Regions from separate parts of the Isoptericola sp. NPDC019482 genome, predicted to be linked through region 1. Evidence: riboswitches for the same ligand, from Rfam matches in the RefSeq annotation. Region 1 holds a riboswitch; each other region holds the start of a gene.
The links. Region 1 has a riboswitch for cyclic di-AMP ahead of ABZ493_RS16230 (M15 family metallopeptidase). Riboswitches for the same ligand answer to the same signal wherever they lie in the genome.
Positions count from the first base shown of each region.

Region 1 (3,250 bases):
CGCGAGGCCTGCCACGAGGCCAGCAAGACGAGCAGCATCAGCGGGATGTGGTAGGCGGCAAAGGTCTCTGTGGACTCGGGGCCGAAGTGCGCGGTCGCCCAACTCGCGAACCCCGGGAGCTCCTCGAGGGTGTGGATCACGTAGACCACGAAGGGCAGGAAGTACGGCAGCGGGCCCCACGAGGCGCGCGCCAGACGCTGGTCGACGGGGGACGTCTCCGGTGCGGGAGTGGTCATGACGGGCTCCTTCGTCGCGGCCCTCTAGAATATGAGGAATTACTCAGGTTTGGTACTCGCATCCACGGAGACCCGATGACGCCTGCCCCGTCCGGCCACAGCCCCCGCAAGGCGCCGAAACAGGCTCGCTCGCGGCGCACCGTGGGGCACATCCTCGCGGCGGCGGCTCGCGTTTTCGGCGAGCTGGGTTACGCCGCGACAACCACGGACCGGATCGCGCAGCGGGCCGAGGTCTCGGTCGGCTCCCTGTACCAGTACTTCCCGAACAAGGACGCGGTCCTGCACGCGCTCGCTCTCCGACACCTCGAGGAGGCCGATGCCGCGGTACGCGCCGCGTTGTCCTCTGCTGGCCGGCCACCCGCGTCGGACCGTGCATGGCTCGAGCCGTTGGTGGACGCCGTGGTTACCATCCATGCGCACGATCCCGCGCTCCAGCGCGTGATCCTGGATGAGGCCTCCCGGTCTCCTGAGCTCGTTGCCGCGTACACCGCCAGCCATGCCGCGACGGTCCGGACCGTCGCGGAGCTGCTCCTGGAGGTCCCGGGCGGTCACATTCACGACCCCGGCCAAGCGGCACTGCTCGCCGTAACGACGGTCGAGTCCGTCACGCACCGATTCGCCGGCCATGGCCAGCCTTTCGATAGCGCGACGCTCAGTGCGGAGCTCTTGGAGATGCTTACGGCCTACCTCGTGGCCAAGCGCACCTCGTGAGTGCGCACCGTTATCCGTTCGTGACTTTCGGCTGAGCGTCGGGTAGATTCGCCGCCACCCCACGACCGTGGGGACACGCCGGCGGGCGCCGAGCCCTGCCACCGCTGGTGCTGAACTGACACCTGGCAGGGACGGGGGACCCACTTTCGGGCGTCGCATCGCGGCGTCCTCGGGGTGAAGCCACGCGAGCGCGCTCGCTGGCCGGGTCAGTCTCCGACCCGAATCCGACAGCTAACCTCGCAGGCGCCAGGAGATCCCCATGCACGCTTTCCTGCGCCCTGAGCGCTCCTGTCCGTGTTCGCCTGCCTGGCGTGGTCTGCTCGTGGCCGGTGGTGCCGCGTGAAGCACGGCCGGCCCGACTCCGCCCCGCGCAGCACGACCCACCCCGATCGCTCCCGGGCGACCCGTGGTCGCCACGCCCAGGATCGCCCCGGCCGCTCCGCCGGGCCCCGCGCTGCGGCTCGCCTGCTGGGTCACGGCGTGGGCATCGTCGCCCTGGTCGCCACGACGGGTGCGTTCGCGATCACCGCGAGCGAGAGTCAGCTCGCACATGCCGAGACGCTGGACCAGCGACCCGAGGCGCGCGCACAAGCGCCGGCCGAGGCGACGCAGCGGGTCCAGGCCGCGCCTCCGGTGGTCGTCGATCGTTCGGCGAAGATCTCGCGCACCGACGAGCGTCCGTCGCGCGCCAAGATCGTCCCGGCGCCTCCGGAGCCGAAGCCGGAGCCGCCCAGCGACACGGGCGCCACCGGCGCCGACGCGTCGGCCGGCGAGGAGGCGGACGGCGCCGCGGCCGGCCCGCTTGCGGGGTGCGACGTCGAGGTGGGTACCGGGTTCGCCAACGGCCAGGTCCCGTCCGACCAGCTGTGCGCCCCGTGGGAGGGAGCCCAGGAGATCCGCGCCGATGCCGCGAGGAGCCTCGCCGCGCTGAACGAGGCGTACACGGCCCGTTTCGGCGAGTCGATGTGCCTGGCGGACGGGTACCGGTCCTACGACCAGCAGGTCGCGACCAAGGCTGCCAAGGGGTACCTCGCCGCCCAGCCGGGGTACTCCAACCACGGTTGGGGCCTTGCGGTGGACCTGTGCGCCGAGACGTACGCCGGCGAGCGGTGGGACTGGCTTGCCGAGCAGGCGCAGGACTCCGGTTGGGACAACCCGGACTGGGCGCGTCCTGGCGGGTCGAAGTACGAGCCGTGGCACTGGGAGTTCACGGACGCCGTCGCCGAGCAGTCCTGACCGAGCGGGAGGCAAAGCAGGCACAGGTTCGGGCTTTAGGATCCGTCTTGCCATGCTCGCCGTGACCCGAGACGCTGCCAGCACGACCGCGCTGCGGTACGTGCTCGCCATCGTGCTGCTCACGCTTGCGTGCGCGCTCGGCCTCACCGTGATCGACTCCGACCTGCCGGGCGCTGCGGCGTCCGGCAACGGTGCCACCGCGAGCCTGTCGGTGGCCACCACCGGCGAGGCCGCGCAGGGGCCCGCCGCTCACCCGTTCGACCTGGCCGACCGAGCCGATCTGGCCGCACTGAGTACAGCCGCCGGAGGCGCGTCGAGCGGTGGCCATCAGGACGAGGGTCTTGTTCTGCTGTGCCTGTGTGCCCTCCTCGTCGCGACGATGCTGCTTGCCGCCCATCGGCGCCCGACGCGCTGGTTGGCCGCATCTCGGCGTGACACGGAGCGTCCTGTCGTTCCCGTCGTCGGGTTCCCGCAGCGGGCGCAGGACCCGATCGACTGGGGTGTGAGCAGGACGTAGCGGAGCCGGACTGCCGTGCGATTCCTCGCGCCTCGCACGGGACCGCGTACACCCGCCCCCGGGTGGGGCGTGGGTGCGGTCTGCCTCGAGCACGGTCTCCGCGCGCCCCCGCTTCCCTTCGAACGACGAGGAATCCCCATGACCTCTCGCCGTGTGCTGCAGACCGTCCTTCTTGCCGCCGTCCTCGCGCTAGCTGGCATCGTCATCTGGCTGGTTGTGTCCGACCGCTCTTCCGGCGCAGCGCCCATCGCGTCCGGCAACGACGCGCCAGCCGTGCTGAACGACGAGACCCACGTCATCAACCAGGCCAGCGACGAGCAAGCCGTCCTCGTGGAGTTCCTCGACTTCGAGTGCGAGGCGTGCCGCGCGTTCTACCCCGCCGTCGAGCAACTGCGCGCCGACTTCCCCGACGAGCTGACACTCGCCATCCGCTACTTCCCGATCCCGTCGCACGCCAACGCCCAGAACGCCGCCCTGGCGGTCGAGGCCGCGGCACGCCAAGAGCAGCTCGAGGGCATGTACCAGCGCATGTACGAGACCCAGTCCGAAT
Region 1 is NZ_JBEYBQ010000028.1:13,730-16,979, forward strand. Features, by position in the region: gene ABZ493_RS16220 (HXXEE domain-containing protein) at 1-236, opposite strand, end outside; gene ABZ493_RS16225 (TetR/AcrR family transcriptional regulator) at 312-947, shown strand; cyclic di-AMP (ydaO/yuaA leader) riboswitch at 1,051-1,207, shown strand; gene ABZ493_RS16230 (M15 family metallopeptidase) at 1,428-2,183, shown strand; gene ABZ493_RS16235 (hypothetical protein) at 2,236-2,700, shown strand; gene ABZ493_RS16240 (thioredoxin domain-containing protein) at 2,839-3,250, shown strand, end outside.

Region 2 (3,250 bases), on a different contig from region 1:
GGGGTGATCTCCGACTTGGCGATCGCCTTCTTGCTGATGGTCTCGATGTCGACCTTCGCCTTGGCCTCGACCGTGACGACCGGAGCCGCCTCGAGGGCCTCGCGGGCCTGGTCGCTCAGGGCGCCCAGGTCGACGGTGCTGAGCTTCTTCGCCGACTCGGCGTCGACCGGGGCCGCCTGCGCGGCACTGGCGCTGGCGAAGGTCGAGACGAGCAGGCCGCCGGCAGCGGCGGCGACGACGGCCCGACGACCGGTCACCGACGAGCCGACGCTCTGGACCAGCCCGCCGAGCGGACGGCGCGCGGCACGGTGCCGGGCGCGCGTGGTACGTGCGTTCACGTGTTCCCTCTCCTGTCGCCTACGAGGTCAGCTGTCGGGTTCGGGTGGGAGAAACACCCGGCCTCACGGACCAGGTCCGTGCGACTTCACCCCAAGGACGCCATGGTTCGGCGCCCGAAATTGGGTCCCCCGCCCCTGCGTGCGGTCAAGGTCCCCGACCGGCTGCAGGGCTCGGCGTTCCGGTCGAGACCCGGCGGATCACCCGCCGAGTGGTTGACACCGTAGCGGACGCGCGAGGCGATGTCACGTTTCGATCACAGCGCCTGTGGACGACGCCCGCGACGGCGCGTTCGCCCAGGTCGAACCGGTTACCCACGAACGACCAGGCCCCGCCGTGCGGAGCGCACGGCGGGGCCTGGTGTGACGTGTCGGACGGACTCAGCCGACGCGGATGAAGGTGGGGTTCGACTGCCAGATCGACCGGTACTTCACGACGTCGCCCGGCTTCGGGGCGTCGATCTGCATCCCGCCGCCGGCGTAGATCGCGACGTGGCCCGGGGTCCAGATGAGGTCGCCCGGCTGTGCCTCGGAGGCCGAGACGACGGTGCCGGCGTTGCGCTGCGCGGACGAGGTGCGCGGCAGGCTGATGCCCACCTGCGCGTACACGTACTGGGTGAGGCCGGAGCAGTCGAAGCCGGACGGGCTGCTGCCGCCGGAGACGTACGGGACGCCCACGTAGCGCATCGCGATGGAGACGATCGAGGAGCCGTTCGCGGACGCGGGGGCCGCGACGGCCTCGCGCTCCTCGGAGCGGGACGCCGACTCCGTGGAGCGCGTCGCGTCGTCGGCCGTGTCGGCGACGACCTCCTCGACCGCGGGCTCCGGCTCGGGCGCCGGCGTGATCTCGGCCTTGGCCGCGATCTTCTTGGTGACCGTCTCGACGTCGACCTTGGCCTTGGCGTCGACGGTGACGACCGGGGCGGCCTCGAGGGCCTGGCGGGCCTGGTCGGTCAGCGCGCCGAGGTCGACGGTGCTGAGCTTCTTGGCGGCGTCGGTGTCGACCGGGGCGGCCTGCGCGGCACCCGCGCTGGCGAAGGTCGAGACCAGGAGGCCACCGGCGGCGGCGGCCACGGCCACACGGCGGCCGGCGGTGCCGGACGGGGCGAGGGCGATCGGACGACGGGCGGCGCGGTGCCGGCCGTGGTTCGTGCGTGCGCTCACGTGTCTACCTCTCCTGTCGCCTGCGAGGTCAGCTGTCGGGTTCGGGTGGGAGAAACACCCGGCCGTCCGTTCCCGTGACCGGGTCCGTCCGGCTTCACCCCGAGGACGTCGTCACCGACGCCCGAAGTGGGTCCCCCGCTCCTGCCGTGCGGATGTCCGTGGAGCTCGGCCGGTGGCAGGATTCGGCGTCCGGTCGAGCGCCCGCAGGATGAACTCCGGCGAGCGCCCCGACCGTACCGGACAACCCCGGGCGATGTCACGCTGCGGTCACGATGTGGCGTGCCGGCCCGGCGCAGGTGCCGGTCCGCAGGTCAGCGGCCCGCGACGAACAGGTGCCTGGCCAGCTCCTCGGGCAGGTCGAGCACGATTCCGGACCCCTCGACCTCCACCGCGACGTCGTCGCCGACGGTCCGCGCGGTGATCTCCGCGCCCGGCACGAGGCCGGACTCGGCCAGCCGGGCCAGGAGCTCGATGTCCACCTGGAGCGGCTCGGCGATCCGCTGGAGCACCAGCTCGACGCCGTCGCCGTCGGCCAGGCCCTTCGCCCGGCGCGCCTCCAGCACGCCCGGCAGGGACTGGACGCCCTCGAGGAACGGCACGTCCTGGTACTGCTCCCCCAGCTCCGACAGCCCCGGGATCGGGTTGCCGTACGGGTCGGCGTGCGGGTGGTCGAGCAGGGTGACGAGCCGCTTCTCGACGAGGTCGCTCATCACGTGCTCCCAGCGGCACGCCTCGGTGTGCACGTGCTCCCAGTCGAGCTTGATGACGTCGGTGAGGAGCCGCTCGGCGAGGCGGTGCTTGCGCATCACGCGGGTCGCCTTGGCCTGCCCGGCCTCGGTGAGCTCCAGGTGCCGGTCGCCCGTCACGACGACGAGGCCGTCGCGCTCCATGCGCGCCACCGTCTGCGACACCGTCGGCCCGGAGTGCCCCAGGCGCTCCGCGATGCGGGCGCGGAGCGGCGGGATGCCCTCCTCACCGAGCTCGTAGATCGTCTTGAGGTACATCTCGGTGGTGTCGATCAGGTCGGTCACGTCCACTCCCGTCGTTCGGCGCGGCCTAGTCTATTCGCACGCGTGGGCGCAGGCGGGGTCGCGCGGCGCCGTCGTGCGCGCTCCCGGCGAGACATCCTGCCCTGCCCCACCGACGACCGCGCCCCCGCCCCGGAACCGGAGACACCATGCCCGCTGCGTCGAGCCACCCGAGCCGTTCGAGCCACCCGACCGTGGTCATCCCCGCGTCGCTCCTGCCGGTCGACGGCCGGTTCGGCTCCGGACCCTCCAAGGTGCGGCCCGCCCAGGTCGCCGCGCTGGCCGCGGCGGGGGACCCGGCGTCCCCGGTGCTGGGGACGTCGCACCGGCAGCCCGCCGTGAAGGACCTGGTCCGGCGGGTGCGCGCGGGCCTCGGCCAGCTGTTCGCCCTGCCCGACGGGTACGAGGTGGCCCTCGGGAACGGCGGCTCGTCGGCGTTCTGGGAGATCGCCGCCGCGTGCCTCGTCGAGCGCCGCGCGCAGCACGCCGTGTTCGGGGAGTTCGGCGGGAAGTTCGCCGCGGCGACGACGCGCGCGCCGTTCCTCGCCGACCCGGACGTCGTGACGGCCGACCCCGGAACCGTGGCGTACCTCACGCCGGTCGACGGCGTCGACGTGTACGCGACGCCGCACAACGAGACCTCGACGGGCGCCATGGCGCCGGTGCGCCAGGTGCCGGAGACCCGCCGCGACGGGGCGCTGCTGCTCGTGGACGCGACGTCGG
Region 2 is NZ_JBEYBQ010000039.1:10,672-13,921, forward strand. Features, by position in the region: gene ABZ493_RS18900 (C40 family peptidase) at 1-338, opposite strand, end outside; cyclic di-AMP (ydaO/yuaA leader) riboswitch at 339-525, opposite strand; gene ABZ493_RS18905 (C40 family peptidase) at 717-1,499, opposite strand; cyclic di-AMP (ydaO/yuaA leader) riboswitch at 1,503-1,697, opposite strand; gene ABZ493_RS18910 (metal-dependent transcriptional regulator) at 1,811-2,530, opposite strand; gene serC (phosphoserine transaminase) at 2,677-3,250, shown strand, end outside.
Region 2: linked by a shared signal. The riboswitch ahead of ABZ493_RS18905 (C40 family peptidase) and the one ahead of ABZ493_RS16230 (M15 family metallopeptidase) in region 1 are both predicted to bind cyclic di-AMP.

Region 3 (3,250 bases), on a different contig from region 1:
CCTTGATGAAGCGCACCCTTGCGCCTGCTCTCGTGGTCGCCGCCGTGGCCGTGCTCGGCGCGTGCTCGAACACGCAGCAGCCCGCGCACGACATGTCCACCATGTCGAGCCCGACAGCGGAGCAGTCGCCCGCCGAGTCGGCGCCGTTCAACGATGCGGACGTCGAGTTCGCGCAGATGATGATCCCGCACCACCAGCAGGCGGTAGAGATGTCGGACCTGATCGCCGACAAGTCGGGGATCGACCCGCGAATCTTGGACCTCGCCGCCCAGATCAAGGACGCCCAGGCCCCGGAGATCGAGCAGCTCACCGAGTGGCTCGAGCAGTGGGGCGCACCGGTCCCCGAGTCCGGCTCGATGGACTCCATGGGTTCGATGGACCACGGGTCCACGAACGGGATGATGAGCGCCGACGACATGGAAGCCCTTGAGAACGCCAGCGGCTCCGAGGCTGGCCGGCTCTTCCTGTCGCAGATGATCTCCCACCACCAGGGCGCCGTCGCGATGGCACAGACCGAGGTGGACGCGGGCGAGAACTCGGACGCGGTCGCCATGGCAGAGCGCATCGTCGAGACCCAGCAGGCAGAGATCTCCACGATGGACGAGCTCCTGTCCGAGAAGTAACCAGAAGGAGGTGGTGCGCCGGCCGTCATCGACGCCGGCGCACCATCTCGGTTCGCTCCTCCCATCCTCGAGCGCGCTAGGACGTGTGATGATCTCCCCTGCCCGCATACCCGCCCGCATCCCAGCGACCGTCGTGTTGCTGCTCACCCTGACCGCTTGCTCCACGCCGCCGGGCGACTCGTCCCCGGCCCAGTCGGGCGGTGCGGCGACGGCTTCCGGCACCTCGTTGAGCCGGGCCGACTTCTCCCACCTACATGCCCTCGTCTTCGACGAGCAGGACCGTTCCCTGTACGCGGCCACCCACACAGGGGTCTGGGCATTGCCGGACCCGACCACTCCGCCCGCGAGGGACGAGGCCGCCCCGCAACGCATCGGCTCCGGCATGCAGGACACGATGGGCATGACGCTCGCCCCTGACGGCGACCTCCTGGCATCCGGCCATCCCGGCCCCGGCGAGGCACCCGACCTCGCCACGCCGAACCTCGGGCTCATCCGCAGCACCGACGGCGCCCAGACCTGGGAGTCGGTGTCCCTGGGTGGCGAGGTCGACTTCCATGCCCTCACCGCAACCAGTGACTCAGGGGCGGAACGCATCGCCGGCCTGGATTCGGCCAGCTCCACCATGTTCCTGAGCAACGACGCCGGCCAGACCTGGGATCGCGGCGCGACGATCCCGGCCCACGACCTGGCGTTCCTCGCCGACGATCCGGACCAGATTCTCGCGACGACACCCGATGGTGTGCAGATCAGCCAGGACGGGGCCCGGTCCTTCTCCAAGCTCGCGGATGCTCCGCTACTGGTCTTCGTGGACACCCAAGCGAGCGGGGACATCGTCGGGATCGACACCAACGGCCTCGTTTGGACGGCTACACCGTCCGCCACCGGCTGGCGGTCGCACGGCACCGCCGCAGGCGGAGCGATCGAGGCCATGACGACCGCCCCAAGCCCCGATGCCACAACGAATCTGGTAGTCGCCACCGAGAAGCGCATCATGTCCAGCCCGGATCTTGGTGCCACATGGGTGTCGCTGGTGGAGATCTCATGAGGCCGCGGACGAGCGCGCCGACGCCGGCCCCCGACGCTTGCCTCCGGCACTGTTATCAATCCGTGACATTGGGGGCGACGCGGGGTATGTTCTCCCCACCTCGCAGCCCTGCGAGGCGCCCGAGCGGACGCCGAGCCCTGTCACCGCTTTGGGCAACACGCACACGTCATGACAGGGACGGGGGACCCACTCACGGGCGCTGCGGCGTCCTCGGGGTGAAGCCGGACGGGATCTTCCCGCCGGCCGGGTCAGTCTCCGACCCGAACCCGACAGCTAACCTCGCAGGCGTCAGGAGATGACCATGGCTTCACCGATTCCTCGCGGGCGCCATCGCGCCGCTCGCGCCCCGATCACCCCACTGACCACGCTGACGCGGGCTGCCGGAACGAGCGTGAGCACCGTCGCACGCCGCGGGGCGCTGGCCCTGGCCGGCTCGGGAGTGCTCGTCTCGACACTCGGCGCTCCCGCTGGAGCCGAGACTGCCACCGACCACGGCAAGGCGCTGAGCGCGGCCGGGCTCGATGCCATCACTGCCCAGGCCCGCCAGGCACTGACGGCGGCGCCTGCCGTCGCGGTGCCTGCTGACGCCGTCCTGACCGTGGAGAAGACAGCGGTGGGCACGATCACGCCCGCACCCGAACCGGAACCCGAGCCCGCGCCGGAGCCGGAGGTTGCTCCGGGCCCGGAAGCCGACGCTGACGGCCAGCCCGCTGAGCGCGCCGCCGCGGCCCCCGGACCGGCCGAGGCAGGGCCCACGCAGGAAGCGGCCCCCGACATCCCGGACGCGGCCAACGGTTCAGCGATCGTGGAGATCGCGATGCAGTACCTCGGGGTCCCCTACCAGTGGGGCGGGTCGACCCCATCCGGCTTCGACTGCTCCGGGTTCACGTCGTACGTGTACGCCGAGGCGGGCATCTCCATCCCGCGGACCTCCTCGGGCCAGCGCGACGCTGGCACGGTCGTCTCGCGCGAGGAAGCACAGCCGGGTGACCTGATCTGGAGCCCCGGCCACATCGCCATCTACGCCGGCGGTGACATGCAGGTCGAGGCTCCGGTCCCCGGAAAGACGGTCCGGTACCGGTCGATCTGGCAGGACAACCCGACCTTCTTGCGGATGAGTTGACGATCGCTCGACCCTGCACGAGCTCGCGCCGCGCAGGGTCGAGCGCACGTGGGGCAGACCGACGTCTGCCCGCATGAGCCACGCGACCACTCTGCCGCAAAAAGGACTCAGATGAAGCACGCCCACACCCAGAACCCGTCTGCCGATTCCTCCGGCAGGCCATCCAGCCGCAGCGAACGCCACTCCAAGGGACGACACGCCAGCCTCCTGCCGTCCGCCACACGCGCAGCCCGCCGGCGAACCCTGCGCCCGGCCCGCCGCCTGCCCCTCGGCCCCGGCATCGGACTCGCGATCGCCGTGACGGCCACGACCTCGTTCACCGTGGCCACCGCCGACAACGACAGCAGCCGCCGGGCCTCCGCCATCGAACGCACGACGACACAAGAGACCACCTCCGACCCGGCGGCCCGCACTGAAGTCCCCGCCGCGCCGCCGATCGTGGTCGACCGGTCGGCGAAG
Region 3 is NZ_JBEYBQ010000018.1:7,566-10,815, forward strand. Features, by position in the region: gene ABZ493_RS13050 (DUF305 domain-containing protein) at 6-623, shown strand; gene ABZ493_RS13055 (F510_1955 family glycosylhydrolase) at 712-1,668, shown strand; cyclic di-AMP (ydaO/yuaA leader) riboswitch at 1,817-1,970, shown strand; gene ABZ493_RS13060 (C40 family peptidase) at 1,970-2,791, shown strand; gene ABZ493_RS13065 (M15 family metallopeptidase) at 2,903-3,250, shown strand, end outside.
Region 3: linked by a shared signal. The riboswitch ahead of ABZ493_RS13060 (C40 family peptidase) and the one ahead of ABZ493_RS16230 (M15 family metallopeptidase) in region 1 are both predicted to bind cyclic di-AMP.